Regions from separate parts of the Streptomyces sp. NBC_01216 genome, predicted to be linked through region 2. Evidence: riboswitches for the same ligand, from Rfam matches in the RefSeq annotation. Region 2 holds a riboswitch; each other region holds the start of a gene.
What was found. A riboswitch is a leader RNA that binds a small molecule or an ion and turns the genes downstream of it on or off. The one in region 2 is predicted to bind cyclic di-AMP.
Positions count from the first base shown of each region.

Region 1 (7,451 bases), 4.2 Mb from region 2:
CGGGTGTGAGGGCTGACGGAGCGGACCGGACGGGCGAATATGGATGAAATGAAAGTATGTTCAGATACTTGATGGGATTTCATGGGGACCTGTGGCACGAGACGGAGGGAAGGGGGTGCGCGTGGGGGCCAGGAATCTCCTCAGCGCCCTGGTGTACGCGCTGTGCGCGCTGTTCGTGTGCGCGCCGGTGGCGCACGGTCTGGAACCGGCACCCGGCGGTGGCCGGATGCCGAGCGCGCTGACCGTACGCGGGCTGGACCTGCACGACGGGGTGATCGCTCGCTTCGACGGCGCCTACTTCATGTACGGGACGATGTACGGCTGCGGCTACGAATGGTTCGTCCGCTCCACCCCCTGGTGCGGATTCGGCGTCTCCACGGCCCCGTCGCTCACCGGCCCCTGGACCGCGCCCAGGCTGCTCTTCGACCCGGGATCGGATGACCCTTCCACCCGGCAGAGCTGGCAGGAGACCTGTGGAGGCACCGGGCAGGGCTGCTTCAACCCACGGATGATCCGCCGGTCCGGCTGGGGTGCCGACGACGGCGCCTTCGTCCTGTGGTTCAATGCCCCGCGGCAGTACAGCCTGGGCGCTCCGCACGCTTACAACGCCATGGGGTGCGCGGGCCCGGCCGGACCGTGCGGCCCCACCGCCGGTCCGCCGTCCGGCTGGTACCGCAAGCCGGCTCTCGACATCTGCCTGGGCAACGGCGACTTCGGCTTCATCGAGTCAGGCGAGCCCGGCGGGCGGCCCGCTCTCGTCTGCACCCGGCCGGGCACCGCAGCGCTCTCGCTCCAGCAACTCGACCGCACGGGCAGCGGCGGAGAGCCCGGTGTCGGCGTCGCCAAGATCGCGGGACTTTCCCACGTGGAGGGCCCGGGGGGTTACTGGGACCCCGTGCACCGCGTCTACGTCCTGACCTACTCCGACCAGGGCTGCGGCTACTGCGCCGGCACACCCATCGGTTACGCCACGTCACCCGGCCTCTACTCGGGCTGGAGCGCCCCAGGAAACGTCGGCTGGGGCGCGCCCGTGTACGGACGGCGCGTCTTCGACGGCAACAGCTGTGGGGGTCAGCCGCGCACGGTGGCGGTGCTCGACGGCCGGCCGTGGCAGGTCATCGACCTCTGGCTCGGCACCCGCAACGAGACGACGGCCTCGACTCATCTCGTGCCGCTCCGGTATCGGCCGAGTCCCGGAACACCCGGCGACGGCCGGGTCTGGCGTCCTCCGCTCCGGCTCGCGTGCTGAACTCCCTTGGCCGCCGGGGGAAGAGCCCGCCACCGTGCCGGCCGGGCGGTGTCCCGTCGCGAGGTATCGCGGCCCGCACCCGTCGGGCTCTTGATTTGGAGATAAGGGAAACCTAACTTAGCTTTACCTAAGTACCTATCGGCTTCGGGGCCGGGACCAGGCCTGTGCGCGTCCGTCGCGCACAGGTCCCCTCCGCATCGACTGCCCGCAGAGAAGGATCGTCCATGCCCCTCGCAGTGACCCGCATCCGCCGTCGCGCAGCCGTCGCCACGGCAGCCGCCGCAACGCTCTCCCTCCTCGTCGGTGGCTGCGGCTCGGGCGAGAAGAAGGACACCGTCGGCTCCGGCGACGCGAAGAAAAGCAGCGGCGCCTTCCCCGTGACCATCAAGAGCGCGCTCGGCGAGGCGACCATCACCAGCCGGCCCCAGCGCATCGTCACCCTCGGACAGGGCTCCGCCGAGACCGCCATCGCGCTCGGCCACACACCGGTCGGCATCGAGAGCTATCCCTGGGGCAGCGACAAGACCGGCTACCTGCCGTGGATCCACGAGGCCGTCACCAAGGCGGGCGACAAGCTCCCCCAGCAGTTCAAGGGGATGGAGGAGCTCGACATCGAGGCCATCACCGAGCTCGAGCCCGATGTGATCCTCGCCCCCTGGTCCGGCGTCACCAAGGAGCAGTACGACGTCCTCAAGGACATCGCGCCGACCGTGGCCTACCCCGACAAGGCGTGGAGCACCGACTGGGACCAGCAGATCGACATCGTCGCCAAGGCCCTCGGTGAGCCCGAGGAGGGCAAGGCGCTGACCGCGAAGATCCGTGAGCAGCTGGCCGGGGCCGCCGCCGGCCGGTCGAAATACAAGAACGTCACGTTCTCCTACATCTACAACACCGGCCCCGGCACCCTCGGCGTGTTCAAGCCGAAGGAGCAGCGCGTGGAGATGCTCACGTCCCTCGGCCTCAAGGTCGACCCGGTCGTCAACGAGTTCAAGGAGACCGAGGGTACGGACTCCGCGATCATCGGCCTGGAGAACGCCAACAAGCTCGCCGGCAGCGACGTCGTGTTCACGTTCTACATGGACGAGAAGTCGCGCGAGCAGATCGAGGCCCAGCCGCTGTACGCCGCCATCCCCGCGGTCAAGAAGGGCGCCATCGTGTACAGCCACGACACCCCCTTCGTCACGGCCTCCTCGATGATCAACCCGCTCACCGTGCCGTGGAGCATCGAGCGCTACCTGCCCCTGATCGACAAGGCCGTCGCCAAGGCCGGGAAGTAGACACGGTTCCCTGCGCATGGCCTCCTCCGTGCTCGCCGAGCCGGGTGGTACCAGCACCTCGCGTGCCGGCGCCGCCCGGCTGGCGCTGTCCCTGACGATCTGTCTGACCGCCCTCGTCCTCGCGATGCTCGCGAGCGTGATGTTCGGCAGCAAGACCACGTCGTTCCGTTCGGTCGTGGATGTCCTCGCGGGCCACGGCGACGCCTATCTGACCACCGTCGTCGAGAGCCGCTACCCGCGGACCGCGATCGGAGTCCTCGCCGGCGTGAGCCTGGCGGTCGCCGGCACCCTGATGCAGGGAGTCACCCGGAACCCCCTCGCCGAGCCCGGACTTCTGGGCATCAACGCGGGCGCCTCGGCGAGCATCGTCGCCGCGACCGCGTTCCTCGGCGTCACGGGGCGGTCCGCCACCCTCTGGTGGGCTCTGCCGGGCGCCCTGCTCGCCGGACTCGTCGTGCACCTCATCGGCTCCGCCGGGACGAACGCCGGCCCGGCCCGCCTGGTGCTGGCCGGAGCCGTCCTCTCCGCCGTCCTCGCGGCCTTCGTCCAGGCCGTCACCCTGACCAGACCCAAGGTCTTCGACAGCTACCGCTACTGGGTCGTCGGAGCCCTGGGCGGGCGGGACTTCGAGGTCTTCTGGTCCGTCCTGCCCTTCGCCGCCGTGGGGCTTCTCCTCGCACTCGTGATCGCGCCCGGCCTCAACGTGATGGCCCTGGGCGACGACGCGGCGACCGCCCTCGGTGCCGGCCCGGCGCGGACGAAGGCGGCGGGACTGCTCGCGGCCACCCTCCTCAGCGCGGCCGCCACCGCTGCCGTCGGTCCCGTCGCGTTCGTCGGTCTCGCCGTTCCGCACCTCGTACGCGCCCTGGTCGGCGTCGACTTCCGTCTCCAGATCCTCTTCTCGACCCTGGCCGGTCCCACGCTCCTGCTCTGCGCCGACGTCGTCGGGCGCGTGCTGCTCCGCCCGCAGGAGGTCATGGTCGGCGTCGTCACCGCTTTTATAGGAGCGCCCGCGCTCCTGCTGGCCGTCCGCCGGATGAGAGGGAGCGCATGAGCGCCCAGCCGACCCCGGCTCCCGTCCGGGCGCCCTCGGGCACACGCGTCGTCAGGATCGGCGGCACGGTGTCGGTACGCGTACGCACCTCCACGATCCTCCTGGCGATCGGCCTGCTGTTCCTGCTCGTCGTCGCCGCGACGGCCACGCTCACGCTGGGCCGCCTCGGTATCCGGCTTCCCGATCTCCCCTCGGCGTTGCTCGGCGGGGCGGAAGGCAAGAACGCCTTCGTCCTCAACCGCCTGCGCGGCCCGCGACTGGTCGTCGGCATCGGCACGGGCGCCGCGTTCGGCCTCTCCGGAGCGCTGTTCCAGTCGGTCACCCGCAATCCCCTCGGCAGTCCGGACGTGATCGGACTCGGCGCTGGCGCGGGCGCGGGCGCGGCCGTCGTCGCCCTGCTCCTGCCGGACACCGTGCCGGTATCCGCCGGAGCACTCCTCGGCGCGGTCCTGGCCATGGTGCTCGTCTACGTGTCGACCGGGACCGGCTTCCGTAACCCGGTGCGCCTCGTCGTCGCCGGTATCGGCGTCTCCGCCATGGCGGTCGCCGTCATCCAGTACGTCGTCTACGCCGTCGAGCGGGACAAGGCGACCGTGCTCAGCGCCTACGTCAACGGCAGCCTGTCGGCCCGCTCCTGGGAGGACGCGACCACGATCTGGCTGGTCCTCGCCGGGGTCGTACCGCTCGCCGTGCTGCTCTCGCGGGACATCGGAATCGGCGAGATGGGTGACGACACCGCGGCGGCGCTCGGCGGCCGGCCCGCCCGGACCAAGACCGTCGCCGTCACCCTGGCGATCGTGCTGTCGGCCGGTGCGGTGAGCGTGGCGGGGCCGATCGCCTTCATCTCCCTGACGGCCCCCCAGATCGCCAAGCGGCTGTCGCGCGGATCAGGCCCCCAGCTCGCGCTGTCCATGCTGTTGGGCGCGCTGCTGCTGGTCCTGGCCGATCTCGCCGCCCAGCAGATGCCGCTCCTGGAGAATCTGCCGGTGGGCATCTACACGATGGCCATCGGCGGTCTTTACCTCGGCTACCTGCTGGTCCGCGAATGGCGGCGCGGCACGCTGTAGTCCGGGCGGCGCTGCCACCGCGTGCGTCCCCACCCGCGTCCCGAGGGGCCCGCGCCGCATCGCGGGCGCGCGGACGACAGGGGGGAAGGCCCTGACCCCCGAGCGGTCAGGGCCTTCCTCCTGTCGCGGTGAGAGCCTGTCGATCGAAGGTCACCCGACAGGCTCTGAGGCGGCGCGCCCGTCAGGAAGCGCCGTCGCCCCGGTCAGTAGGCGCCGAAGACGTTGTCGATGGAGCCGTAGCGGTCGGCCGCGTAGTTGCAGGCGGCGGTGATGTTGGCGACCGGGTCGAACAGGTCCATGGACGTACCGGGCACGTGGTAGGCGAGGAACGTCGGCTGGATGACCTGCAGCAGGCCCTTCGAGGGGGTGCCGGCCGCAGCGTTGGAGTCCCAGTTGTTCACGGCCTGCGGGTTGCCGGAGGACTCGCGCATGATGTTGCGGTGGATTCCCTCGTAGGAGCCGGGGATGCCGTGCTGGGCCATCACGTCCAGCGACTCCCTTATCCAGCCGTCGAGGTCGTTCGTGTAGTTCTTGGCCGCGACGGGAGCGGCGGCCTGCGTCTGCGGCGCGGGGGTGGTGCGCTGCTGGGATCGGCTGGCCCGGTCGGTGGACGTGGCCTGTGCCGGCTCGGCCGTCTTCGTCTTCGTCTTCTGCGCGGGTGCGGAGGACTTCGGCTTGGCCGCTGTGGAATTCCGGTGAAGCGTCAGCTTGAGCCCGGGATGAATAAGTGACGGATTGTCACCGACCGCGTCGTGATTGGCGCGGTAGAGAACCTTCCAACCGCCTCGGACGCCCTGTTCGTAAGCGATCATCGAGAGAGAGTCCCCCGGCGCGACGGTGTACGTCTTTGGGGTGGTGGCGGGTGCCGCCGGAAGGGATTCCGTGATCTTTTGAGAGACATTTGCGGCGGCGTTAGCCGTGGCAATGGCAGGAGTGATCTCGGGAGCCGCGTGGGCGGTGGCGGACGCGACCAGCGGAAGCGTCAGGGCGGCGCTACCCGTGCTGATCAGGGCGATACCACGGGCGAGCGGGCGACGCTTCGGGCGTCGGTGCTTACCGTTTGCAGGCATGACGGATTTCCTCTCCGGCGCCTGCGGGGTGAGCTGTCGGGTTCGGGCTGGAGATGCCCGGTCGCACAGGTGCGACTTCACCCCTAGCCGTTCCGGAGTCCGGACCGGCGAATACATGGGTCCCCCGCTCCTGCCGGCGGTGAATAGTGGGAATTGCGGATGGTGGCAGGATTCGGCGTTCCATCCGAATGGAGGTGACCGTAGGCGAGAAATGCCGTCGATAACAAGACGCTCCGAGTGGCCGGCGGGCGGGGCCGCGAAGGTGGAGGAGGCCCCGAATCTCCCTGAAACGCTGGGAGATGGGGTCCGTGGGCGGGTCACCGGGTCGCGTGCCCGTGAGTCATGTCACCTGGAAGAAATGTCCGACATCATCCGATAATTGCGAGCAAAGGAAGATTGATCCTTGGAGGGTAACTGGTCGTTTTATGGCTTTTTATGCGCGTGTTGAGGTCCCGGTGCGGAGGCGAGAGTCCGCCGGTGACCCGACCGCCGCACCGCGACGGACCCCACGAGCGCGCGCGGCGACAGCGCGGGCCGGTCTGTGGGCCTCGACTCCCCTGCCCCCGGTTCCCGAGGCATGTCCCCTCCCCGACAGAGCCGGCGTCCGGACACCTCGCCCGAGAGCAGCCTTAGGCTCATGAGGCCGGCGGACCGGCGGGCGCCTTCCCGCCCCAGGGGAGTGGCGGCGCCGACCCTCCCGTCAGCCGACGCTCACCGAGGGGTGCGCTCGCAGCCAGAGGCGGGCGTCCCACGAGAAGGAGTCCCATGGCCGAGGTACTGCTGTTCCACCACGCGCACGGTCTGACGGCGGGCGTCACCGCCTTCGCCGGCGAACTGCGCCGGCACGGCCACACCGTGCACGTGCCCGACCTGTACGAGGGCCGCGTCTTCGACACGCTCGAAGAGGGTGTCGGACACGCCCAGGCCCTCGGCTTCGACACGATCGTCGAGCGCGGTGTCCACGCCGCCGAGTCGCTGCCGGACGGGCTCGTCCTCGCCGGATTCTCCCTGGGCGTGCTCCCCGCGCAGCGGCTCGCGCAGACCAGGCCCGGCGCCACCGGGGCCCTCCTCTTCAGTGCCTGCATCCCCGCGGACGACTTCGGCGGCTGGCCGGACGGCGTTCCGGTGCAGGTGCACGGTATGGACGGCGACCCGTACTTCACCGGGGAGGGCGACCTCGACGCCGCCCGCGCGCTCGTCGCGAGCACCGGGAAGGCCGAGCTCTTCCTCTACCCCGGCGAGGAGCACCTGTTCGCCGACAGCACCCTGCCGTCCTACGACGCGAGCGCCGCGACCCTGCTCACCGAACAGGTGCTCGGCTTCCTCGGCGCCGCCGGATAGCGGTGTGGGGCCCCGGGTGGCCGGGACGGGGAGCGCCCACCGGATCGGCGTGTGTGCCTCCGGCCCCCGGCATGCCAGGATCGTGGCATGGTGCAGAAGATCATCGCGGCGTGCGACGGCGCGTCGAAGGGCAATCCCGGGCCCGCGGCCTGGGCATGGGTCGTCGCCGGGACGGACGGCGAGGTCGCGACCTGGGAGGCCGGTCCGCTGGGCAGCGCGACGAACAACGTCGCCGAACTCACCGCGCTCCAGAGACTCCTGGAGGCCCTCGACCCGGCGGCGCCGGTGGAGATCCGGATGGACTCCCAGTACGCCATGAAGGCGGTCACGACCTGGCTGCCGGGCTGGCGCCGCAAGGGCTGGAAGACCGCCTCGGGCTCCCCGGTGGCGAAC
Region 1 covers NZ_CP108677.1:226,709-234,159, reverse strand. Annotated here, with positions in the region: gene OG393_RS00970 (hypothetical protein) at 122-1,249, shown strand; gene OG393_RS00965 (iron-siderophore ABC transporter substrate-binding protein) at 1,474-2,526, shown strand; gene OG393_RS00960 (FecCD family ABC transporter permease) at 2,543-3,580, shown strand; gene OG393_RS00955 (FecCD family ABC transporter permease) at 3,577-4,647, shown strand; gene OG393_RS00950 (transglycosylase SLT domain-containing protein) at 4,851-5,717, opposite strand; cyclic di-AMP (ydaO/yuaA leader) riboswitch at 5,721-5,905, opposite strand; partial or broken gene OG393_RS00945 (dienelactone hydrolase family protein) at 6,471-7,058, shown strand; gene OG393_RS00940 (ribonuclease H family protein) at 7,146-7,451, shown strand, end outside.
Region 1: it holds a riboswitch for cyclic di-AMP, as region 2 does, so the genes downstream of both, OG393_RS00950 (transglycosylase SLT domain-containing protein) here and OG393_RS19685 (transglycosylase family protein) in region 2, are expected to answer to the same signal.

Region 2 (7,451 bases):
GGCCCAGCGCGATCGCGGCGACCGTGGTCACCGAACCGGCGAGGCCGACCAGGATGTCGGCCTCGGTGACGGGGACGGTCTCCTCGGCCAGCGCCAGGGCGGCCCGGACGTCGGCACGGATCGCGGCGACCTCCTCGGCGGCGGGCGGGTCACTGCGGACGTGCCGCTCGGTGAGGCGGACGCAGCCGATGTCGACGGACCTGGCGGCTTCGACGTGCCGCCCGCCGACGACGAACTCGGTGGAGCCGCCTCCGATGTCCACGACGAGGTACTTCTCGGCGCCGTTCAGCTCGCCGGTGGCCCCGGTGAAGGAGAACTCGGCCTCCTGGTCGCCGGTGATCACCTCGGGTTCGACGCCGAGGATGTCCAGGACGCCGGCGACGAACGTGTCGCGGTTGCGGGCGTCGCGGGAGGCCGAGGTGGCCACGAAACGGACCCGCTCGACGTCGAACTCCTTGATCACGTCGGCGTAGGCGCGGCAGGCCGCGAAGGTGCGCTCCAGGGCCTCCGGGGCGAGCTGCCCGGTGCGGTCGACGCCCTGACCGAGCCGCACGATCGTCATCCGCCGGTCCAGCTCGGTCAGTTCGCCTGTCTCGGGGTGGACGTCGGCGACCAGCAGGCGGATGGAGTTCGTACCGCAGTCGATGCCCGCGACCCGCGTCACTTCTCCTCCCCCTCTTCCGCGACCCGGTCGGCGCACGGGGTGACGCAGGGGCCCTTGGCCCACCACTCGGGCAGCATCGCGAGGGCCTCGTCGCCCAGGGGGTTCACCCCGGGGCCGGCCGCGAGCGAGTGGCCGACGAGGACGTGCAGGCACTTCACCCGGTCCGGCATTCCGCCGGCGCTCGGGAAGCCCTCCAGGACCTCGATGGCGTCACGGCGGGCGAGGTAGTCCTCGTGCGCGGCCCGGTAGGCGGCGGCCAGCTCGGGATCGGTCCCCAGCCGGGCCTGCATCTCCTTCATGACCCCGTTGGCCTCCAGGGTGCCGATGGCCGAGGCCGCACGGGGGCAGGTGAGGTAGTAGGTGGTGGGGAAGGGGGTGCCGTCCGGGAGCCGGGGCGCGGTCTCGACGACGTCCGGGTTGCCGCAGGGGCAGCGGTGCGCGATGGCGCGCAGCCCCCGGGGCGGGCGGCCGAGCTGGTCCTGGAAGGCGGCGACGTCCGCCTCGGTGGGCTCGGTGCGTGCGGTCTGCGGAGGGGGCGTTTGCATGCCTGCGTCTTGTCTTCTCGTCGGGGGCGGTTCGGTGCGGTGGTCGTGCGTGCGGTGGCCGCGCGGCCGGCGAACCGGTGCGCGGACCTCCACGGGCGTGGCGGCCCGGGGCCATTGTCTCGCGTCGCCGTGTCAGCGGGCCGCGTCGGCCTGGTCGACGCCGTCCCAGAGGTGGGAGTACCAGGGATGGCCGGCCTCGCCCTGCTCGCCGCGCGGGCCGCGGGCCGCGTCGGGGTCGTTCACGGTGAAGCCGGTCTCGCCGGGGACGACGTAGTGCAGGTGCTCGCGGGCGAGGCGGCGGATGTAGGCCGGGTCCTGGAGCCGGGCCTTCTCGTCGCGCAGGCGCTCGACCCGGTCGGCGGTCTCGGCGGCCTGGCGTTCCTGCCCGGCGATCTCGCCGCGCTGGGAGACGTACTGGCGCATCGGGTAGGCGAGCGCCACCACCAGCGAGCAGACGATCAGGGCGAGGAAGGCCGCGCGGCCGGTGAGCCGGGAGCGGCGGGCCTGGCGGCGGGTCTGGGACCGGTAGACGCGGGCGGCGGTCTGTTCGCCGAGCAGCCTGATCCGGGTCGTGGTCGAGAACCGGTCGCGGTCCTTCGCTGCCATGGTCGGGCGCCTCCCCTGTGTCCACGCTCGCTGCCCGGACGCGCTCCCGGTCGTGGAAGCGGAGCCGTCCCCGCACACGGTACGGGACCGGGTGCGGGGACGGACGGAACCGCCGGGGGTGAAGCCGTCAGCCCTTGAAGCGCGGGAAGGCGCTGCGGCCGGCGTACACGGCCGCGTCGTCGAGGATCTCCTCGATGCGCAGCAGCTGGTTGTACTTGGCCACCCGCTCGGAGCGGGCCGGGGCGCCGGTCTTGATCTGGCCGCAGTTGGTGGCGACGGCCAGGTCGGCGATGGTGACGTCCTCGGTCTCGCCGGAGCGGTGGGACATCATGCACTTGAAGCCGCTGCGCTGGGCCAGCTCGACGGCGTCCAGCGTCTCGGTCAGCGAGCCGATCTGGTTGACCTTGACCAGGAGGGCGTTCGCGGAGCCCTCCTCGATGCCACGGGCCAGGCGCTCGGGGTTGGTGACGAACAGGTCGTCACCGACCAGCTGCACCTTGGAGCCGAGCTTGTCGGTGATGACCTTCCAGCCGGCCCAGTCGTCCTCGAACAGCGGGTCCTCGATGGAGACGAGCGGGTACGCGGAGACGAGCTCCTCGTAGTACTCGGTCATCTCGGCGGCCGAGCGGGACTTGCCCTCGAACTCGTAGGCGCCGTCCTTGTAGAACTCGGAGGCGGCGCAGTCGAGCGCGAGCGCGATGTCCTTGCCCGGGACGTAGCCGGCCTGCTTGATGGCCTCGAGGATGAGGTCGAGCGCGGCGCGGTTGGAGTCCAGGTTGGGGGCGAAGCCGCCCTCGTCGCCCAGGCCGGTGGACAGGCCCTTGGTCTTCAGGACGGACTTGAGGGTGTGGTAGACCTCGGTGCCCCAGCGCAGGGCCTCGGAGAAGGACTCCGCGCCGATCGGGGCGATCATGAACTCCTGGATGTCCACGTTGGAGTCGGCGTGCGAGCCGCCGTTCAGGATGTTCATCATCGGAACGGGCAGCAGGTGCGCGTTCGGGCCGCCGAGGTAGCGGAAGAGCGGCAGGTCGGATGCCTCGGAGGCGGCGTGCGCCACGGCGAGGGAGACACCGAGGATGGCGTTGGCGCCGAGCGAGGACTTGTCCGGGGTGGCGTCCAGGTCGAACATCGCCTGGTCGATCAGTCGCTGCTCGGTGGCGTCGTAGCCGACGAGCTCCGGGCCGATCTGCTCGATGACGGCGAGGACGGCCTTCTCGACACCCTTGCCCTGGTAACGGTTCGGGTCACCGTCGCGGAGCTCGAGGGCCTCGAACGCACCGGTGGATGCGCCGGACGGAACGGCAGCACGGCCGGTGCTGCCGTCGTCGAGGCCGACCTCGACCTCGACCGTGGGGTTGCCTCGGGAGTCCAGGATTTCCCGGGCTACGACGACGTCGATGGACGGCACGAGCATCTCCTTCTGGGATGTGACGCGGGATGTGACGCAAGAGCCGTGCAGGGTCGCTTGGCCTTGCGACAAGAGCCTAACCGGCTCCGGAGCCCCGGCCAGCCGGGCGCCCGCCCCCTGGGACGAAAAAGGACCCAAGGGCATGCATAAAGGGGCGAAGCACCTCGAAGCTACCGGGCGGTAACGCGGAAACCCCGTCCCGGCGCGCACGGGGGAGGGCGCGCCGGGACGGGGTGGTCACCGCGGGAGGGTCGGGAGACCCGGGGAGGAGCCTGTCGACCGAAGGCCACCCGACAGGCTCTCAGTCTGTCGGGCTCACTTCAGGTGGAGCTGCTGGCCCGGGTAGATCAGGTCGGCGTCCTGGACGACGTCCTTGTTCAGCTCGAAGAGCTTCGCCCAGCCACCCTTGACGTCGTGGGCGGCGGCGATCTTGCTCAGGGAGTCGCCGGCGACGACCTTGTACTCGCCGTCGCCCTTCTCGACCTTCTTGCCGGTCGGGGTGGTGACGGTCTTCGACTCGGCCTTCTTCGGCGTCGCCTTCGGGGCCGTGCGCTGCTCGCTGCGGGTGGTCGGCCGCTCGGCCTTCCGCTCCGGCTGCGGGGCGGTCGCGGTGACGCCACCGGTGTAGGCGGCGCCGGACAGGCCCACGCCACAGCTCGGCCAGGCACCCTTGCCCTGGCCGGCCAGGACCTTCTCGGCGATCGCGATCTGCTGGGACTTCGACGCCTGGTTCGCGGTGGCCGCGTAGGCGGTGCCGCCGTAGGCCGCCCAGGTGGAGGCCGAGAACTGCAGGCCGCCGTAGTAGCCGTTGCCGGTGTTGATGGACCAGTTGCCGCCGGACTCGCACTGGGCGACGGTGTCCCACTCGGCGGCGGTCGCGGCGGAGGCGGAGCCGGCCGCCATCAGCGGAGCGGCGACGGCGACACCGGCCACGCCGGCGAGGGCGAGGGCACGGGTGGCCTTGGAAGGACGACGGTGCTTGCCCTTGGCGGAAAACAGCATGGGGATTCTCCTCACCGACGCCTGCGAGGTGAGCTGTCGGGTTCGGGCCATGTGAGTTGCCCGGCCGCGTGACGAGCACGTGGCTTCACCCCAAGCCGGTCCTGCGGCCGTCTGTCTCAACGGCCGGGAACGGCACTTACCTTGGGTCCCCCGCTCCTGCCTGCGGCGCTTGCGCGACGACTGTTCCCCTCGGCCGGCGGCAGGATTCGGCGTTACCGGTCGACGGGGCCCGCGGTGGCGAGCGGTCACGACCGTAGACACAGACCGCACGAAGTTCAAAGAAGGCCAAAACGGCCAAATCGCCCCTCCCTGCGTCCCTATGAGGGGTGTTTATGCAGGTGAGGAGCGATTGGAGCAAACTTTGCGGACGTGACACGCCCCGAGGGCCGAAGAGACTCATGTCTCATTTGGACAGAACGGACATAAAGCCCTGAACTACCCCTGGTCGACGATCGGTTCTTCGCTCAGATCGAGGCTCTGACCAGGGAGGATGAGATCCGGATCGGCACCGACCGTGCGACGGTTGGTCTCGTAGAGCGCGGTCCAGCCGCCGGACAGCTCCTTCTCCCGAGCGATCTCGGAAAGACTGTCGCCAGGCTGGACGGTGTATTCGCCCGAAGTGTCCACAGTGCCCGAATCCTCCGAACCGTCGCCGGGAGCCGGTCCACCTGCCTGCCCGTCAGCGGGCGAGGCGTGCCGCCCGCCCTCCTGCCCCGTACCCGCGTCGCCCGCCCCTTCGGGCGCGGCCTCGCCCCGATGCTTGCCGATACCGGAGGCCGGCGCGCCGCCGGTGACCGGCGCGCCGGTCTCGTCCGGCACCGACGTCCCGGCGGAGGCGTCCGGCAGGACCGACCGCTCCGCCGTCTCCTGCGGCTCGGCCGCGCCGGACGCTCCCGGGCCGGCCGGGCTCGCGGCCGACGCGCCGGGGTCCGCCGGGCCGGCCGGCTTCGAGGCGGGCCGGCCGGGCTCGGCCTGCGCGGAGGGGGCGGCCGGCGCCGGGCTCGTACCGGGGTCGACCTCGGGCGCGGCGCCGTCGTTGGTCAGCTTGGCGATGGGGGCGCAGGTGGCCCACACCTGGGTGCCCTGCGCGGCGAGCGCCTGCTCGGCGACCGCGATCTGCTGGGAACGGCTGGCCAGATCGGCGCGGGACGCGTAGGCCGTTCCGCCGTACGTCTCCCAGGTCTCCTGGGTGAACTGGAGTCCGCCGTAGAGACCGTTGCCGAAGTCGGCGCTCCACAGGCCGCCCGACTCGCACTCGGCGACCCGGTCCCAGGTGGCGGCGTCGGCGGCGGAGGCCGAGCCGGTCGCGAGCAGCGGCAGGGCGAGGGCCGAGCCGGTCACGCCTGCCGCCACGACGATCGCGGGGGCCTGTCGTGGTCTGCGGTGTCGTCCGTTCCCGGAGCGCATACGGAGTGCCTTTCGCCTGACTGCTTGAGACGACGGTGAACGTAGCCGCATTCGAACGTCAGTCACAAGTCGATGCAGCGGAGATCACATAAAAGTCACAGTTTTGACGAGAGGTCAGTTCGCAAGAGGGGTGAACTCCACCGGAAGCGTGCGCAATCCGCGCATGATGAGCCCGCCCCGCCAGCGCAAATCGGCCGGATCGCACGCAAGTCGCAGATCGGGCAGTCGGGTCAGCAGTGCGGCCAGCGCCGTCTGGCCCTCCAGCCGGGCCAGCGGGGCACCGATGCAGTAGTGGATGCCGTGCCCGTAGCCGAGGTGCTGGTTGTCGCGCCGGGACAGGTCGAGCGTGTCCGGCTCGTCGAACCGCGCCGGGTCCCGGTCGGCGGCGGCGAGCACGACGAGCACCGGGTCCCCGGCCGGGATGTCCCGGCCGCCGAGGGCCAGCGGTTCCCTGGCGTACCGCCAGGTCGCCAGTTCCACCGGCCCGTCGTAGCGGAGCAGTTCCTCGACGCCGGTCTCCAGCAACCCCCGGTCGCCCGCCGCGAGCGAGGTCTGGAGCCGCTCGCGCTGCCCGGGATGGCGCAGCAGCGCGTACATCCCGTTGCCGATCAGGTTGACGGTGGTCTCGAAGCCCGCGAAGAGCAGGATGAAGGCCATCGCCGCCGCCTCGTTCTCGGTGAGGTGCTCACCGTGGTCGGAGGCCCGGATGAGACCGGAGATGAGGTCGTCGCCCGGATCCTCACGCTTGCGGTGGATCAGCTCCGCGAGATATCCGCGCATCTTCTTCACCGAGCGGGCGACCCCGCCCCGCGGCCCGCCGCCGTGCCGGATCATCATTCCGGCCCAGTCCCGGAAGTCGTCCTGGTCCTCGGGCGGTACGCCGAGCAGGTCGCAGATGGCGTAGATGGGGAGTGGGAAGGCGAAGTCGTGGATGAGGTCGGCGCTGCCCTCCCGCGCGAACCGGTCGATGAGCTGGTCGGTCAGTTCCCGCACGCGCGGGGCGAACTCGGCGACCCGGCGCGGGGTGAACGCCTTCGAGACGAGTCCGCGCAGCCGGGTGTGGTCCGGCGGGTCGATGTTGAGCAGGTGGGTCATCAGCTCGGCCTTGCGCTCCCCGGGGATCCTGGTCTTCCCCTTGGCGTGCACGGGCTCGTCGTGGTGCGCCGGGTTCTTGGAGAGCCGCTGGTCGGCGAGGGCCTGCCGGGCGTCCGCGTAGCGTGTCACCAGCCATGCCTCGACGCCGCTCGGCAGCTTCGCGCGGTGCACGGGCGCGTGCTCGCGCAGCCACGCGTAGGCGGGATAGGGGTCGGTCGCGAACTCCCAGGTGAAGAGTTCCGGCGCGGACGCGGGGAGCTGGTCGTGCATGGCCCCGACACTATCCGGACCCGTCGGCCGTGCGCCCCGCCGCCGGGCCCGCGCGGGCCCGGCTGTCCGGACGGGCACGTCCGCCCCGGTCGGCGGCCCGGACGGGGAGCGGACAGCCCGCCGCCGGGCGGCCCGGCCACGAGCGATTCCCGCCGTGCGAAGCCCCCTTGGGGAGAAGGTGTGTCGGTCACGTGAAGGCAGGTGCCCTAGATTCTCCCGCGTGGACCCTCAGTTGCTCAGGAGTACGTTCGCGGTCGTCGAGAGACGCGCCGAGCACGCCGTGACGTACTTCTACTCGCATCTCTTCTGGAACAACCCCGGTGTGCGGGAGCTGTTCCCCGAGGACATGCGCCCGCAACGCGACCGGCTGTTCGCCGCGCTCACCGAGGTCGTGACCCGGCTGGAGGACCCCGGCCTGGCGGAGTACCTCGCGCATCTGGGGCGCGACCACCGC
Region 2 covers NZ_CP108677.1:4,422,090-4,429,540, reverse strand. Annotated here, with positions in the region: gene OG393_RS19705 (Ppx/GppA phosphatase family protein) at 1-664, opposite strand, end outside; gene OG393_RS19700 (DUF501 domain-containing protein) at 661-1,209, opposite strand; gene OG393_RS19695 (FtsB family cell division protein) at 1,342-1,815, opposite strand; gene eno (phosphopyruvate hydratase) at 1,943-3,229, opposite strand; gene OG393_RS19685 (transglycosylase family protein) at 3,539-4,225, opposite strand; cyclic di-AMP (ydaO/yuaA leader) riboswitch at 4,229-4,403, opposite strand; gene OG393_RS19680 (transglycosylase family protein) at 4,661-5,632, opposite strand; gene OG393_RS19675 (cytochrome P450 family protein) at 5,747-6,997, opposite strand; gene OG393_RS19670 (globin domain-containing protein) at 7,218-7,451, shown strand, end outside.

Region 3 (7,451 bases), 2.8 Mb from region 2:
ACCCTCGCCTGGATCGAGAGGTACTTCGGCTCCATCCCGTCCCACGACGGCAAGCTGCCGCCGCGTGACGGGGCCCTGCCCGACGTCATCGGCGAGCAGTTGCGCGAGGTGGTCGAGGAGGAGGTGCCGGCCCGTGCGCTGATGGCCGCCTACCGGCTGCCGCACGACGGCACGCGTGAGTGCGACGCCGCCGACCTGGCCCTGACCGTCCTCGGAGGCGGCGAGTCCTCGCGGCTGCACAACCGTCTGGTCCGCCGGGACCGCACGGCGGTGGCGGCCGGCTTCGGACTGCTGCGGCTGGCCGGCGCCCCCTCGCTGGGCTGGCTGGACGTCAAGACCTCCGGCGGGGTCGAGGTGCCCGAGATCGAGGCGGCCGTCGACGAGGAGCTCGCCCGCTTCGCGGCCGAGGGCCCGACGCCGGAGGAGATGGAACGGGCCCAGGCCCAGCTGGAGCGCGAGTGGCTGGACCGCCTCGGCACCGTCGCCGGCCGGGCCGACGAACTGTGCCGCTTCGCGGTCCTGTTCGGTGACCCGCAGCTCGCCCTGACCGCGGTGAACCGGGTGCTGGACGTCACCGCCGAAGAGGTGCGGGCGGTCGCCCAGGCACGGCTGCGTCCGGACAACCGCGCGGTGCTGGTCTACGAGCCGGTCACCGCCGAGCAGAGCGACAGCGACGAGGAAGAGGGAGCGGACCAGTGACCGACACTGCCGCGTCTTTGACGAGCATGGAGTTCCACCCGCAGCCCCAGCCGGGCGACGCCCGCCCGTGGGCCTTCCCGGCCCCGGACCGCGGCGCGCTGGACAACGGTCTGACCGTGCTGCGCTGCCCGCGCCCCGGCCAGCAGGTGGTCGCCGTCGAGATCTTCCTCGACGCCCCGCTGGACGCCGAGCCGGAGGGTCTGGACGGGGTGGCCACGATCATGGCCCGTGCCCTGTCCGAAGGCACCGACAAGCACTCCGCCGAGGAGTTCGCCGCCGAGCTGGAGCGCTGCGGCGCCACCCTCGACGCGCATGCCGACCACCCCGGCGTGCGCGTCTCCCTCGAGGTTCCCGTCTCCCGGCTGCCCAAGGCGCTCGGTCTGGTCGCCGAGGCCCTGATCGCGCCGGCCTTCGTCGAGACCGAGATCGAGCGTCTGGTCCGCAACCGGCTCGACGAGATCCCGCACGAGACGGCGAACCCGGGGCGCCGGGCCGCCAAGCAACTCTCCCGGGAGCTCTTCCCGGCCGGCTCGCGCATGTCCCGGCCGCGGCAGGGCACGGAGGAGACCGTCGCCGCGATCGACGCCGCCGCGGTCCGCGCCTTCTACACGGCGTACGTGAGGCCCGCCACGGCCACCGCCGTGATCGTCGGCGACCTCACCGACGTGGACCTCGACAAGATCCTCGCCGAGACGCTGGGCGCCTGGACGGGCGACACGGCCGAGGCCCGCCCGATGCCGCCGATCACGGCCGACGACACGGGCCGCGTGGTCATCGTGGACCGCCCCGGAGCCGTCCAGACGCAGCTGCTGATCGGCCGCGTCGGCGCCGACCGGCACGACCGTGTGTGGCCGGCCCAGGTGCTCGGCACCTACTGCCTCGGCGGCACCCTCACCTCCCGCCTGGACCGTGTCCTGCGTGAGGAGAAGGGCTACACCTACGGCGTTCGTGCCTTCGGCCAGGTGCTGCGCTCCGACGGCGCGGGTCACGGTGCCTCGATGCTCGCCATCAGCGGATCCGTCGACACTCCCCACACCGGACCGGCGCTCGACGACCTGTGGCAGGTGCTGCGCACCCTGGCCGCCGACGGGCTGACGGACGCCGAGCGGGACGTGGCCGTGCAGAACCTGGTGGGCGTGGCGCCTCTCAAGTACGAGACGGCTGCCTCCGTCGCAGCGACGCTCGCGGACCAGGTCGAGCAGCACCTTCCGGACGATTTCCAGGCGCAGTTGTACGCGCGGCTCGCGGAGACGGGCACGGTCGAGGCGACGGCCGCGGTCGTCAGCGCCTTCCCGGTGGACCGCCTGGTCACCGTCCTGGTGGGTGACGCCGCCGAGATCGCGGAGCCGGTGCGCGCGCTCGGCATCGGTGAAGTGACGGTCGTCAGCGGCTGATTGGGGCGGCCGGGGCACCGGCATCCCGGGCGGGAGGACCTCGGCGCAGCGGTATGCCGGGGTCCTTCGCTATGTCCGAATTGCAGGATTGGGTGATCGTATGCCCTGTGGCATGTCTTACAAACAAGCGTGTCTGTTTGGTGATTGAAAGACGGTCCGCTTAGCTTCGATCCGGCTGTCCGCCCGTTGCACCCGTCGCACCCGCGGCAATCGGACAGCCATCGCCGAGTCCCCGTCAGGCGCGAGCCTGGGGAGCCGGGGACCCACGCGAAGTCCCTGGGGTGAATCGGACGCCTTCGCCGCCGTGCGGAGGGGCCCGTAGGAGACCTTCCTGCTCCGAACCCGTCAGCTAACCCGGTAGGCGAGAAGGAAGGAAAGGAATCAGCCCCTCCATGGCATTCACCCGTGCCACCGGGAAACATCGTGCTCCGAGCCGTCTGGCGCGCCGTGGCGCGGGCATCGCCGGCGTCGCCACCCTCGCCACCACCGGCGTCATCGGAACCCTCGCCTCCCCGGCGCTCGCAGCCGACACGGAGGCCCCCTCCCTGGAGGACACCGGCCTCAACCAGGCCGTGGTCGCCGACGTCCTGGTGGACACGGTGAGCGTCCAGGCCGTCGCTCAGGAGCGGGAGGCCGTCGAGGCCATCGCCCGCGAGAAGGCCGCCGCCGAGGCCAAGCGCAAGGCCGAGGCCCGGGCCAAGGAACTCCGCCAGGCCAAGGAGCGCGCCGCCCGCGAGGCCGAGCGCAAGCGCCTTGCCTCCTTCCAGCTTCCCGTCGCCGGCTCGTACGTCAGCACCGGCTACAAGACCGGGGGTGCGCTCTGGTCCTCCGGCAGCCACTCCGGCGTCGACTTCCACGCCGCCTCGGGCACCAAGGTCGTCTCCGTGGGCTCCGGCACCGTGGTCGAGGCCGGCTGGGGCGGTGCGTACGGGAACAACGTCGTCATCCGGATGCACGACGGCACGTACACCCAGTACGGTCACCTCGCGGCCATCAGTGTCTCGGTCGGTCAGGCCGTCACTCCCGGTCAGCGGATAGGCGTCTCGGGCTCGACCGGCAACTCGACCGGACCCCACCTCCACTTCGAGGCCCGCACCACCGCCGAGTACGGCTCGGACATCAACCCGATCGCCTACCTGCGCGCCCGCGGTGTGAACGTCTGATCCCGCACGCGTCAGAAAGCCCCGGCTCGTACAGAGCCGGGGCTTTTCTACAGGCCAAAAGATATCCATGGAACCTCCGTGGCCTTCGGAAATGCCGCCCTCCTGCAATAGAGTCACCGCAAGGTCGGCGAACGGACGTCCACCGGATGGGTTTCGCGCGGATTAAGGCGGATTAAGGCGGAGGTCGAACATGCGCATTCCCGCGCAGTCGGTATGCACGGCGATCCGGGACGACATCGTCTCCGGGGTCTTCGAGCGTGGCACCCGGCTGACCGAGGAGCAGTTGGCACGCCGCTACGGGGTCTCCCGCGTCCCGGTCCGCGAGGCACTGCGCACGCTGGAGTCCGAGGGGTTCGTGGTCACCCGCCGGCACGCGGGCGCCCACGTCGCCGAGCCCACCGAACAGGAGGCGGCGGACCTGCTGGACATGCGGGTGCTGCTGGAGCCGCTGGGTGCCGCCCGGGCTGCCCAGCGCCGCACCGAGGCCCATCTCAAGGTGCTGCGCGGCCTGGTCAGGCTGGGACAGGAACGGGCCAGGCGAGGGCAGGGCGAGGATCTGCGCTCCCTGGGTGGCTGGTTCCACGAGACGCTGGCGCAGGCCGCCGGCAGTCCGGCGCTGACGGCGCTGCTCACCCAGCTACGGCACAAGATCGCCTGGATGTACGCGGTGGAACCGGCGCCCCGGCCCAGGGAGGAGTGGGCGGAGCACGGCGCGATCGTGGACGCGGTGGCGCGGGGCGACGCCGAGCGGGCGCGGGCCCTCACCGCGCTGCACGCCGAGCGCTCGCTGGCGCTGTACCGGCCCAGGCGCGGCCGTGTGAGGGCTTCGCAACCTGCCGTAAACACCGTGAGTATCCGGAATTAACAGCGGCGCCGTATACAAAGAGAGGTAATGCGGGGGCCTATTCGCGCTGCCCGGGAATCGGTTGATTCGTGTCATGCGATGCGCCGGGACGAGAAATGCGGCGTACCCACGCTCCCGGCGGGGAAAGGCGGGGTGCGCCCGGACGGCGCGCATGGAGTCCCTATCGTTCCCGAATAAACGAAAGAGCCGCACCCTCCGGAATCCGGACGGACGCGGCTCCCGCGGGCGGGCCGGTCAGACGGTCTCGGGCAGCTCCGAGAGGCCCTCGGCGACCAGCTTCGCCAGGCGGTCCAGAGCGGCTTCGGCGCCCTCGGCGTCGGAGGCGAGCACGACCTCCTCGCCACCCTGGGCGCCCAGGCCGAGCACCGCGAGCATGGACGCGGCGTTCACCGGGTTGCCGTCGGCCTTGGCGATGGTCACGGGGACGCCGGAGGCCGTGGCGGCACGGACGAAGATGGAGGCGGGACGGGCGTGCAGGCCCTCGGCCCAGCCGACGTTGACGCGGCGCTCAGCCATGGTGTTGCCCTTCAAGTCTTGGCCGGTTGTCTAGACCAGTCTCTCATGGGTTGCGAGGTGCTCGTGCCGACCTCCGGGCGGGCGCCGGAACGGCCGTGCGGCTTTCCTACCTTGCATGGCGCGCACGGCGTGCGCGACCGATGCCATGCTCCGGCACCGGCCGTAGGCTGACCCCATGCAGAGCGCGTCGGAACAGCCTGAACACGCCTATCCCGACCACTGGGAGGCGGACGTGGTGCTCCGTGACGGCGGCACCGCGCGCATCAGGCCCATCACCGCCGCCGACGCCGACCGGCTGGTCAGTTTCTACGAGCAGGTCTCGGACGAGTCGAAGTACTACCGCTTCTTCGCGCCCTACCCGAGACTCTCGGCCAAGGACGTGCACCGCTTCACCCACCACGACTTCGTGGACCGGGTCGGGCTCGCGGCGACCGTCGGCGGGGAGTTCATCGCCACCGTACGCTACGACCGCATCGACGCGACGGGCCGGCCCGCGACGGCCCCGGCCGACGAGGCCGAGGTCGCGTTCCTGGTGCAGGACGCGCACCAGGGGCGCGGTGTGGCGTCGGCTCTGCTCGAGCACATCGCCGCGGTGGCCCGCGAGCGGGACATCAGACGTTTCGCCGCCGAGGTACTGCCCGCGAACACGAAGATGATCAAGGTCTTCACGGACGCCGGATACACCCAGAAACGCAGCTTCGAGGACGGCGCCGTGCGGCTCCACCTCGACCTGGAACCCACCGACCGGTCGCTCGCCGTCCAGCGCGCGCGGGAGCAGCGCGCCGAGGCCCGCTCCGTCCAGCGACTGCTGGCCCCCGGCTCGGTCGCCGTGATCGGCGCCGGGCGCACCCCCGGCGGAGTCGGCCGCACCGTGCTGCGCAACCTCCTCGCCTCCGGCTACACCGGACGCACGTACGCCGTGAACCGAGCCCTGGAGCCCGGACACGGCGCCCTGCTCGAAGGAACTCCGGCCTTCCGCTCGGTCGGGGACATCGGGGAACCGGTGGACCTCGCGGTCGTCGCCGTCCCCGCGGAACGGGTGCCCGAGGCCGTCGCCGACTGCGGCGAGCACGGGGTGCGCGGCCTGGTCGTGCTGTCCGCCGGCTACGCGGAGAGCGGACCGGAAGGGCGGGACCGGCAGCGCGCGCTGGTGCGGCAGGCCCGTTCGTACGGAATGCGGATCATCGGGCCCAACGCGTTCGGGATCATCAGCACCTCGGCGGACGGACCGCTCAACGCCTCGCTCGCCCCGAGGATGCCGGCGGCCGGCAGGATCGGTCTCTTCACCCAGTCCGGCGCGATCGGCATCGCCCTGCTGGCCGGCCTGCACCGGCGCGGCGCCGGAATCTCCTCCTTCATCTCCGCGGGCAACCGCGCGGACGTCTCCGGCAACGACTTCCTCCAGTACTGGTACGACGACCCGGAGACGGACGTCGTCCTGCTCTACCTGGAGTCCATCGGCAACCCCCGCAAGTTCACCCGACTGGCCCGGCGGACGGCGGAGGTCAAACCGGTCGTCGTGGTCAAGGGCGCCCGGCACAGCGGAAGCGCGCCACCCGGACACCGGGTCCCGGTCACCCGCATCCCGCACGCGACGGTCTCAGCGCTGCTGCGCCAGGCCGGTGTCATCCGGGTGGACACGGTCACCGAACTGGTCGACGCGGGCCTGCTCCTCGCGGGCCAGCCGCTGCCGGCCGGTCCGCGGGTGGCCATCCTCGGCAATTCGGAGTCGCTGGGGCTGCTCACCTACGACGCCTGCCTGACCGAGGGGCTGCGTCCGCTGCGTCCGCTGGACCTGACGACCTCCGCGAGCCCGGCCGACTTCCGCGACGCGCTCGCGGCGGCGCTCGTCGACGAGGCCAACGACGCCGTGGTGGTGACCGCGATCCCCTGGGTCGGTGACAACGGCGCGGTCGAGTCCGGCGACGGGGAGGTCCTCGCGGCGCATCTCCGCGCGGCGGTCGCCTCCGCCCCCGGCCCCGCGAAGCCGGTGGTCGTGGTCCACGTCGAGATGGGCGGCCTGGCGGAGGCGCTCTCGGCGGCCACGAGCACCAGGCCGCGGACGGCGTCCCGCGCACCTGAGCCCGCCGTCGGGGTCCCCTCCCGCACGGTGCCCTCCGGACCGTCCGGACCCACGAACGGGGCGACCGGCCCCCGCGGTCCCGCCGGACCGGTGCCGCCCGTCCCCTCGGCCACCGGCGCCCCGGACCCCGCCCTCGCCGCCGCCCCCAACCCCACCGCCGTCACGCTCCCCGACGGGCTCGCCGCCGACGGCATCCCCGCCTACCCGGCCGCCGAGCGGGCCGTGCGGGCACTCGCCGAAGCCGTCCGGTACGGCCAGTGGCGACGGCAGGCCGCCGAACCCGGGCGGGTGCCGGAGTACGAGGACATCGACGAGAGCGGGGCGGCCGGACAGATCGAACGACTGCTCGGGAACGGTGCCGCGCCCGGCGGTGTGACCCTCGGCACCGAAGCGGCGGCGGAACTGCTCGGGCGCTACGGGATCACGGTGCGGCCGACGCTCCCCGCACCGAGCCCGGACGACGCCGTCGAAGCCGCCGCCCGCCTCGGCTACCCCGTCGCCCTGAAGACCACCGCACCCCACCTGCGCCACCGACCCGACCTCGGGGGCGTCCGGCTCGACCTGGCCGGCGAGGCGCAACTCCGCACCGCGTACGCCGAGATGACCGGTGCACTCGGCAAGCCCGAGGAGCTCCACCTCGTCGTCCAGGCCATGATGCCCCGGGGCGTCGACACCGTCGTCCGCGCCGCCATCGACCCCGCTGTCGGCGCCGTCCTCTCCTTCGGGCTCGC
Region 3 covers NZ_CP108677.1:1,639,869-1,647,319, reverse strand. Annotated here, with positions in the region: gene OG393_RS06915 (M16 family metallopeptidase) at 1-699, shown strand, start outside; gene OG393_RS06910 (M16 family metallopeptidase) at 726-2,093, shown strand; cyclic di-AMP (ydaO/yuaA leader) riboswitch at 2,306-2,471, shown strand; gene OG393_RS06905 (M23 family metallopeptidase) at 2,486-3,256, shown strand; gene OG393_RS06900 (GntR family transcriptional regulator) at 3,447-4,121, shown strand; gene OG393_RS06895 (HPr family phosphocarrier protein) at 4,356-4,637, opposite strand; gene OG393_RS06890 (bifunctional acetate--CoA ligase family protein/GNAT family N-acetyltransferase) at 4,813-7,451, shown strand, end outside.
Region 3: it holds a riboswitch for cyclic di-AMP, as region 2 does, so the genes downstream of both, OG393_RS06905 (M23 family metallopeptidase) here and OG393_RS19685 (transglycosylase family protein) in region 2, are expected to answer to the same signal.

Region 4 (7,451 bases), 2.0 Mb from region 2:
CCGAGTCGCTGAGGAAGACGTGCCGGAGCGGCTCGGGGGTGATCTCGACCAGCCGAGTGGCGAGCCCGACGGCGGGCTCGTGGGTGAGCCCGCCGAACATCACATGGCTCATCCGGTCCAGCTGACCACGTGCCGCCTCGTTGAGCACCGGGTGGTTGTAGCCGTGGATCGCGGACCACCACGAGGACATTCCGTCGATCAACTCGGTCCGGTCGAAGGCCGCTTCCGCGAGCTGGAGACGAACCCCGGACGCGGACGCGACGACCAGCGGGTCCGTACGGCCGGGCATCGGGCCGTAGGGATGCCAGACGTGCGCCCGGTCCAGGGCCACCAGTTCGCCGCTACGCATTCGGCGCGATGTCCGTGCCGGCTCCGCGACGGCGGACGGCCACCAGATCGGTGCGGGCGTTCGCCTCCTCGGCGTCCCCCGCCGCGACGCCCTCCCGAGGCGCCGAGGCCGGGACGCTCTCCGCCGGCGCCGCGTGCCCGCCGCACGGGCCGCAGCCGCCGGACTGCCCGTGCCCGCCGCACGCCGCGCCCGACCCGGCCTCGGCGTGCGCACCGCAGCCCCCGGCATTCGCGGCGGCGTCCACCCGGTGGCGGGGCAGCGTCGTCGTCCCCGCGCCCTCCACCTCGAACCCCGCGTCCGCGATCATGTCGAGGTCCGCCTGCCCGGCCTGCCCCTCACTGGTGAGGTAGTCGCCCAGGAAGATGGAGTTCGCCACGTGCAGGGCCAGCGGCTGCATCGAGCGCAGATGCACCTCACGGCCACCGGCGATCCGCACCTCCACGTCGGGGCAGACGAAGCGGACCATCGCCAGGATGCGCAGACAGCGTTGCGGGGTGAGGTTCCACTCCTTGGCCAGCGGGGTGCCCTCGAAGGGGATCAGGAAGTTCACCGGCACCGAGTCCGAGTCCAGCTCACGCAGCGCGTAGACGACGTCGACCAGGTCCGCGTCGCTCTCGCCCATGCCCGCGATCAGGCCCGAGCAGGCCGACAGACCGGCGGCGTGCGCCTTCCGCACGGTGTCCACGCGATCCGCGTAGGTGTGCGTGCTGGTGATCTCCCCGTACGTCCCCTCGGAGGTGTTGAGGTTGTGGTTGTAGGCGTCGGCGCCCGCGGCCCGCAGCCGTTCCGCCTGGCCGTCCGAGAGCAGGCCGAGGCACGCGCATACCTCGACGCCCTCGTTCTGCTCCTTGATGGTCTCGATGGTCCTGCCGACCCGGTCCACGTCCCGGTCCGTCGGACCGCGTCCACTGGCCACCAGACAGACCCGCTTCGCACCGCCCGCGACACCGGCCGCGGCGGCGTCGGATGCCTCGTCCGGCTTCAGCCAGGTGTACTTCAGGATCCCGGCCGTCGAGCCCAGCCGCTGCGAGCAGTACGAGCAGTCCTCGGGGCACAGCCCTGACTTCAGATTGACCAGATAGTTCAGCTTCACCCGGCGGCCGAACCACTGGCGGCGTACCTTGCCGGCCGCGGCCACCACATCGAGCAGTTCGTCGTCGGAGGTCGCCAGCACGGCGAGCGCTTCTTCACGGGTCGGCAGCTCGCGCCGCAGCCCCTTGTCCACCAGCGTGTTCAGCAGGTCCATAAAGGCTGATCCTGACGTACGGCACACCCTGCGGCCAAGGAGGAACTGAACAAACGAGCCCGTTTGAGGTGTGTGCATGGCCACACCCTGACCTCGCCCGAGGAGAGTTAGGGTCTGTGCGCTGCCTACAAAAGGATCTGCCCCATGCACCGGGACGAGGACACGCGCCCGAAGGCGTTCGACTGGATCGACGCCGAGGCACGCCGACGCGCCGAAGCCGGACTCGTCCGCACCCTCCGGCCGCGCCCCGCCGAATCGGATCTCCTCGACCTCGCGAGCAACGACTACCTGGGCCTGACCCGGCGCCCGGAGGTCACCGAGGCGGCGGCCGAGGCCGCCCGCCGCTGGGGCGCGGGCTCCACCGGGTCCCGGCTGGTCACCGGCTCCACCCGGCTGCACGCCCGGCTCGAACGCGAACTCGCCGAGTTCTGCGGATTCGAGGCGGCCCTCGTCTTCTCCTCCGGCTACACCGCCAACCTCGCCGCGCTCACCGCGCTGAGCGACCGCGACGGGCTGGTCGTGTCGGACGCGGGCAACCACGCCTCGATCGTGGACGGCTGCCGGCTCTCCCGCGCCGAGACGGCCGTGGTACCGCACGCCGATCCGGAGGCGGTGGACAAGACCCTGCGGAGCCACCGCGGTCGCCGGGCCCTCGTGGTCAGCGACTCGGTCTTCTCCGTCGACGGCGACAAGGCACCCCTGCCGGAACTCGCCGCCGCCTGCCGGGCGCACGGGGCGGCGCTCGTCGTCGACGACGCCCACGGTCTGGGTGTGCTCGGCGCCGGCGGCCGGGGTGCCCCGCACGCCGCCGGACTCGCGGGCGCCCCGGACGTCGTCGCCACGCTCACCCTCTCCAAGTCGCTGGGCAGCCAGGGCGGCGCTGTCCTCGGCCCCGCCCGCGTCATCGAGCACCTGGTGAACACGGCCCGTACCTTCATCTTCGACACCGGACTCGCCCCCGCCGCGGTGGGGGCGGCGCTCGCGGGCCTCCGCCTGGTCCGGAAGGAACCCGGGCTCGCCGAGCGGGCACGGACGGTCGCGACGACACTGCACCGGCTGCTCACGGAAGCCGGCCTGACGGCGACGCGCCCCGACGCGGCCGTCGTCTCGGTCCGCGCACCCTCACCGGAAGCGGCGCTGGCCTGGGCGGCGGACTGCCGAGAACAAGACCTGGCCGTGGGCTGTTTCCGCCCGCCGTCGGTCCCGGACGGCATCTCACGGCTGCGCCTGACAGCCCGTGCGGACCTCAGCGACGCCGAGATCGACCGAGCCGTCGCCACCGTCCTCCGTACGGCCCGGCGGTAGCACGTCCCCGGGTGACGGGTGACGGGGGTCTCGCCCTCGCCCGCATACGCCGGACCGTGGAGCGCCGGTGGTTCCGGACCCCCGCCCGACCCGTTTCGCTCCCCCCGGCGGCCCGCGGCGCCCGGTCCGACGCCGTACCTCCGCCGGTCCTGCGCCGCACCTCCGCTCCCGGAGGCCGTCCCGGAGCGGACGGTGGCCGTCGCCACGGCGGAGTCCTCCGCTGCCCCGGCCCACGGCCGATAGCAGAGTTCACTGCTTCCGACGATGGATATGTGGATATCTTGGTGGATCGACACCCATGACGGCACGGGAAGTGGCAGTCTGGCGCGAAGCGCGATCCGGGGCGGGCCCCGGTGCGGAAAGGGACTACGTCGCCATGGCAGATCACCAGGAAGCAACCGTCACTCTGCCGAGCGATCCGGCCTCGGTCTTTGTGGCCCGGAGGTTCGTCGCGGACGTCCTGACCGAGTGGGGACTCCCGCTAGGCGACGACATGGCCGAGACCGTGCGGCTCGTCGTCTCGGAGCTGGCCACCAACGCCGTCCAGCACACCTTCGGGCAGTCGCCCACCTTCACCGTCGACGTCCGCCTGGAGCGCGAGGAGCAGCTCCGCATCGGTGTCACCGACAGTTATCCGCGCTGGCCCAGACGGCTGCCCGCGGCGGTCCAGCAGGACAACGGCCGCGGCATGGTCATCGTCCGCATCCTCACGGCCGAGGCGAAGGGACGGCTCTCGGTCACCCCCACCGACGACGGCGGCAAGACTGTCTGGATCAGCCTTCCGTGGACACCCCCGCTGCCTCGGTAGCGCCCCGCCCGCCAGGAGGGCCGGTCCGGGGCGCCCGGTCGAACCCGCCGCGCAGCAGGGCCCGCAGCGACCGTGCCGCCGGGCCCGACTCCTCTCCGCGGTGCGCCACCGAGATGGTCCGCCGGAAGGACACGGGTTCCAGGGCCCGGACCCCGAGCGGCTCCGGCGCCATCGAGGCGACCATCTCCGGTACCACCGCCACGCCGAGTCCCGCGCTGACCAGTGCGCACACCAGGGCGTAGCCGGGTGTCCGGCAGACCACCGCCGGAGTGGCGCCGATCCGTGCCAGCGCGTCCTCCACACCCCGACGTGGGGGATGGCCCGGCGCGCTGCTGATCAGCGGACGGCCCGCCAGCTCCGCGAGGGGCAGCCGGCCGGTGCCCTTCGCCAGGGCATGGCCCGGCTCCGTCACCAGGACCAGCTCCTCCACCAGCAGGGTCTCCAGCTCCACGCCCGGCGGTGGCGGGGTGGACTCCGCCGGCTCGTACGTGTGGGTCAGCGCGAGATCCACCTCGCCGGACGCGACCGCCCGGACACCGGCCGGCGGCTCGTACTCCGCGACCGTCAGCTCCACGTCCGGATGCGCCCGGCGGAACGCGCTGAGCACCGGTGGCAGCAGATGGACGCCGACCGTGGTGAACGTGCCCACCCGCAGCCGGCCGCCGGACAGCCCGCTGATCCGGGCCAGTTCGTGACGCGCGCGCTCCATCTCGTCGAGGACGCGCCGCGCCCGGGTGACCAGCAACTCGCCTGCGGGCGTCAGCCGTGCCCCGCGGTGGTGCCGCACGAGCAGCGCCGCACCCGCCTCCCGTTCCAGCTTGGCGAGCTGCTGCGAGAGCGCGGGCGGAGTGTAGCCCAGCCGGGTGGCGGCCCGGGTGATCGAGCCGTCCTCGGCGACCGCGACCAGCGCGGCGAGCCGCACCAGATCCTGCATGAAGCGTTCCTTTGGGCAGACCCACGAGATTCCGTCTTCACCCTAGAGGCAGGGCGGGGGCAGTCTGGGGCCATGGACGGACAACTGATCGCCTTTCTCGGGGTCGCGGCGGGCATGGTGGCCATGCCCGGCGCCGACTTCACCGTCGTCGTACGCGGCGCGCTCGCCGGGCGCCGGACCGGGGTCGCCTGTGCCGTCGGTGTGGCGGGCGGGCTGCTGGTGCACACCGCGCTCGCCGTGGCGGGCCTCGCCGCCGTGCTGATCGCGGTACCGGCGCTCTACCGTGCCCTCCAGATCGCCGGTGGGATCTACGTGCTCCTGCTCGGTGTCCAGGCGCTACGCGAGGCGCTGCGGGCGTCGACGGGGGAGCCCGCGGACACGGCCGGTGAGCCGGGGGTGCTGCGCGGGCTGCGGCAGGGCTTCCTGACCAATGTGCTCAATCCCAAGGCCCCGGTCCTGTTCCTGAGTCTGCTGCCGCAGTTCGTGCCGGACGGCGCGGCCGTGGTGCCCCGCACGCTGCTGCTGGCGACGGTCGTGGTGCTGCTGGCGCTCGTCTGGTTTCCGCTGGTCGCGGTGTCGGTGGACCGGCTCGGTCCCTGGCTGCGCCGTCCCCGGACCGCGCGCACCGTGTGCGGGGTGACCGGGGGCGCGCTGGCCGCGCTGGGGCTGTCCCTGCTCGCGGCCCCGCTCTCGGCGGGCTGAGAGCCTGTCGGCTCTCGCGCCCCGCCGTCGCTCCGGGACGGCGGGGAGGGTGGCCTCCTGTGGTGAGTGCCTGTCAGGAGCCGCGGGTGAGGGAGTCAGCGGACGCGGCCGTAGTAGACCTTCGACGACCAGATCTTGTCGAGCTTGACCCAGGACCCGGTCTTGGGGGCGTGCCAGATCCGGCCGCTCCCGGCGTAGATGCCGACGTGGTACACCCTGCCACCGGTGTGGAAGAAGACCAGGTCGCCCTTCTGCCTGCCGGCGGCCCGGATGTGCCGGGTCTTGTCGTACTGCTGCTGCGCCGTACGGGGCAGCGACTTGCCCGCCCGCTTGTACGAGTAGAGCGTGAGCCCCGAGCAGTCGAACCGGGTGGGTCCGGTCGCCCCGTACCTGTACGGGGCGCCCTTCTTCGAGGCCGCGACGTTCAGCGCCTTGCCGGCGTACGAGGTGGCGGCCTCGGCCTCCGGCGTGGCGCCCGGTGCCAGCAGTGTGCCGCCGACGGCGGCCAGGGTGAGAGCCGAGACGGCTCCGGCCCGGAACAGCAAGGACGGGACATGTGCCTGCGCGGTCATGCGCAACCCTTCGTCAGCCGCCTGTGAAGGATGACCTGTCGGGTTCGGGCTGGCGAAGTCGCCCGGCCGCGGCTGCGGCTTCACCCCGAGGAACGGCCCCACCGGCCGGCCGTCCCGTAGTGCTCGGGTCCTCCACTCCTGCCGATCCACTCCTGTCGACCAGGCATCCGGGACGGCGGCAGGACTCGGCGTCCGCCCGGACCGCCCCGCCGCGGTGGCGGGGGCTTGTCGTCGTCACGGATCTTGACCCACGAACCGGTCGAAAACCGAGCTGAAACGGCGATATGTGAGGCTCCTCACGACTGATCCGTTCGGGTGGACAGGCTGGTTTGGCGATCTTCGGAGGGGTGCCTGCAGGGCCCCGCACCAGCGACGGAACCCCCGGTGCACCCAGATGTGTGCACCTGTCGCGCAACTCGCCCCGGTCGTAAGCGGATTCGCCGGCTACGCCGAACGAGGGAGCGATTCCGTCGACCCGCTGGGCCGACTGGGTCTGGACGCGACACGCCCTCGTGTCAACTCGTCTGAGCACTCGGCACCGTGACGCGTCCGGCCCGCCGCTCCCCGTCCAGTACGCGCAGCGCCCGGGCCAACGTGTCCGCGTGCACCTCGCTTTCGCCGCGTCCGTGCATCGTGGCCAGCGCGTCGCGCAGCGCGGTCGCGCGCCCCACCAGGGCCTGTGCGGCCCGGAGCGCGCCGTAGGTGTGCGAAGCCCTGGACGGGTTGACGCGGCCGAGCAGGTCCACGACCTCCAGGTAGGCGTCGACGAGTTCGCCCTCGGCGCGCGTCAGCGCGGGCAGCGGCGGCAACTCGGGCACCACGGCCGCCTCACCGCGCCCCGAGGCCGCCGGCCGCGGGGCGATGGTGGACCACGTGGTCCACCAGGCCGTAGGCGGTCGCCGCCCCGGCGTCCAGGACGGTGGTCCGGTCGATGTCGGCGTCGATCCGTTCGCGGCTCCGGCCGGTGTGGGTGGCCAGCATCCCGGCCACCATGGTGCGCAGGCGCAGCAACTCCCCGGCCTGGATGACGAGATCGCTCGGCTGCCCGCGCAGCGGCTCGTCCGTCGAGGGCTGCCGGAGCAGGACCCGCGCACCGGGCAGGATCAGCCGTTTCCCCGGCGCCCCCGCCGCGAGCAGGACGGCGGCGGTGGACGCCGCCTGGCCGAGGCAGGTGGTCTCCACGTCGCAGGTGACGACCTGCATCGTGTCGTAGATCGCCGACATGGCGCTGAGCGAGCCGCCGGGGGAGTTGATGTACAGCGAGATGTCCCGGTCCGGCGCGGCGTACTCCAGGTGCAGGAGCTGTGCGATGACGTCGTTCGCCGAGGTCTCGTCGATCGGTGTGCCCAGGAAGACGATCCGCCCCTCCAGAAGCCTTGAGTACGGATCGAGGGTGCGGTCGCCGTAGGCGCTCCGCTCGGTGAACTCGGGCAGCACGGAGCGGGCGTCGGGTCGGGTCATGGCGGTGCGCCTCCATCGGTGGCCTCGTGGATCTGTCAAAAATGTACAGGACGTACAGGCCGTAAGATGAGAGT
Region 4 covers NZ_CP108677.1:6,405,027-6,412,477, forward strand. Annotated here, with positions in the region: gene OG393_RS28840 (adenosylmethionine--8-amino-7-oxononanoate transaminase) at 1-349, opposite strand, end outside; gene bioB (biotin synthase BioB) at 342-1,595, opposite strand; gene OG393_RS28850 (8-amino-7-oxononanoate synthase) at 1,740-2,900, shown strand; gene OG393_RS28855 (ATP-binding protein) at 3,277-3,708, shown strand; gene OG393_RS28860 (LysR family transcriptional regulator) at 3,674-4,642, opposite strand; gene OG393_RS28865 (LysE family translocator) at 4,715-5,344, shown strand; gene OG393_RS28870 (C40 family peptidase) at 5,440-5,916, opposite strand; cyclic di-AMP (ydaO/yuaA leader) riboswitch at 5,920-6,092, opposite strand; gene OG393_RS28875 (hypothetical protein) at 6,432-6,737, opposite strand; gene OG393_RS28880 (ATP-dependent Clp protease proteolytic subunit) at 6,745-7,377, opposite strand.
Region 4: it holds a riboswitch for cyclic di-AMP, as region 2 does, so the genes downstream of both, OG393_RS28870 (C40 family peptidase) here and OG393_RS19685 (transglycosylase family protein) in region 2, are expected to answer to the same signal.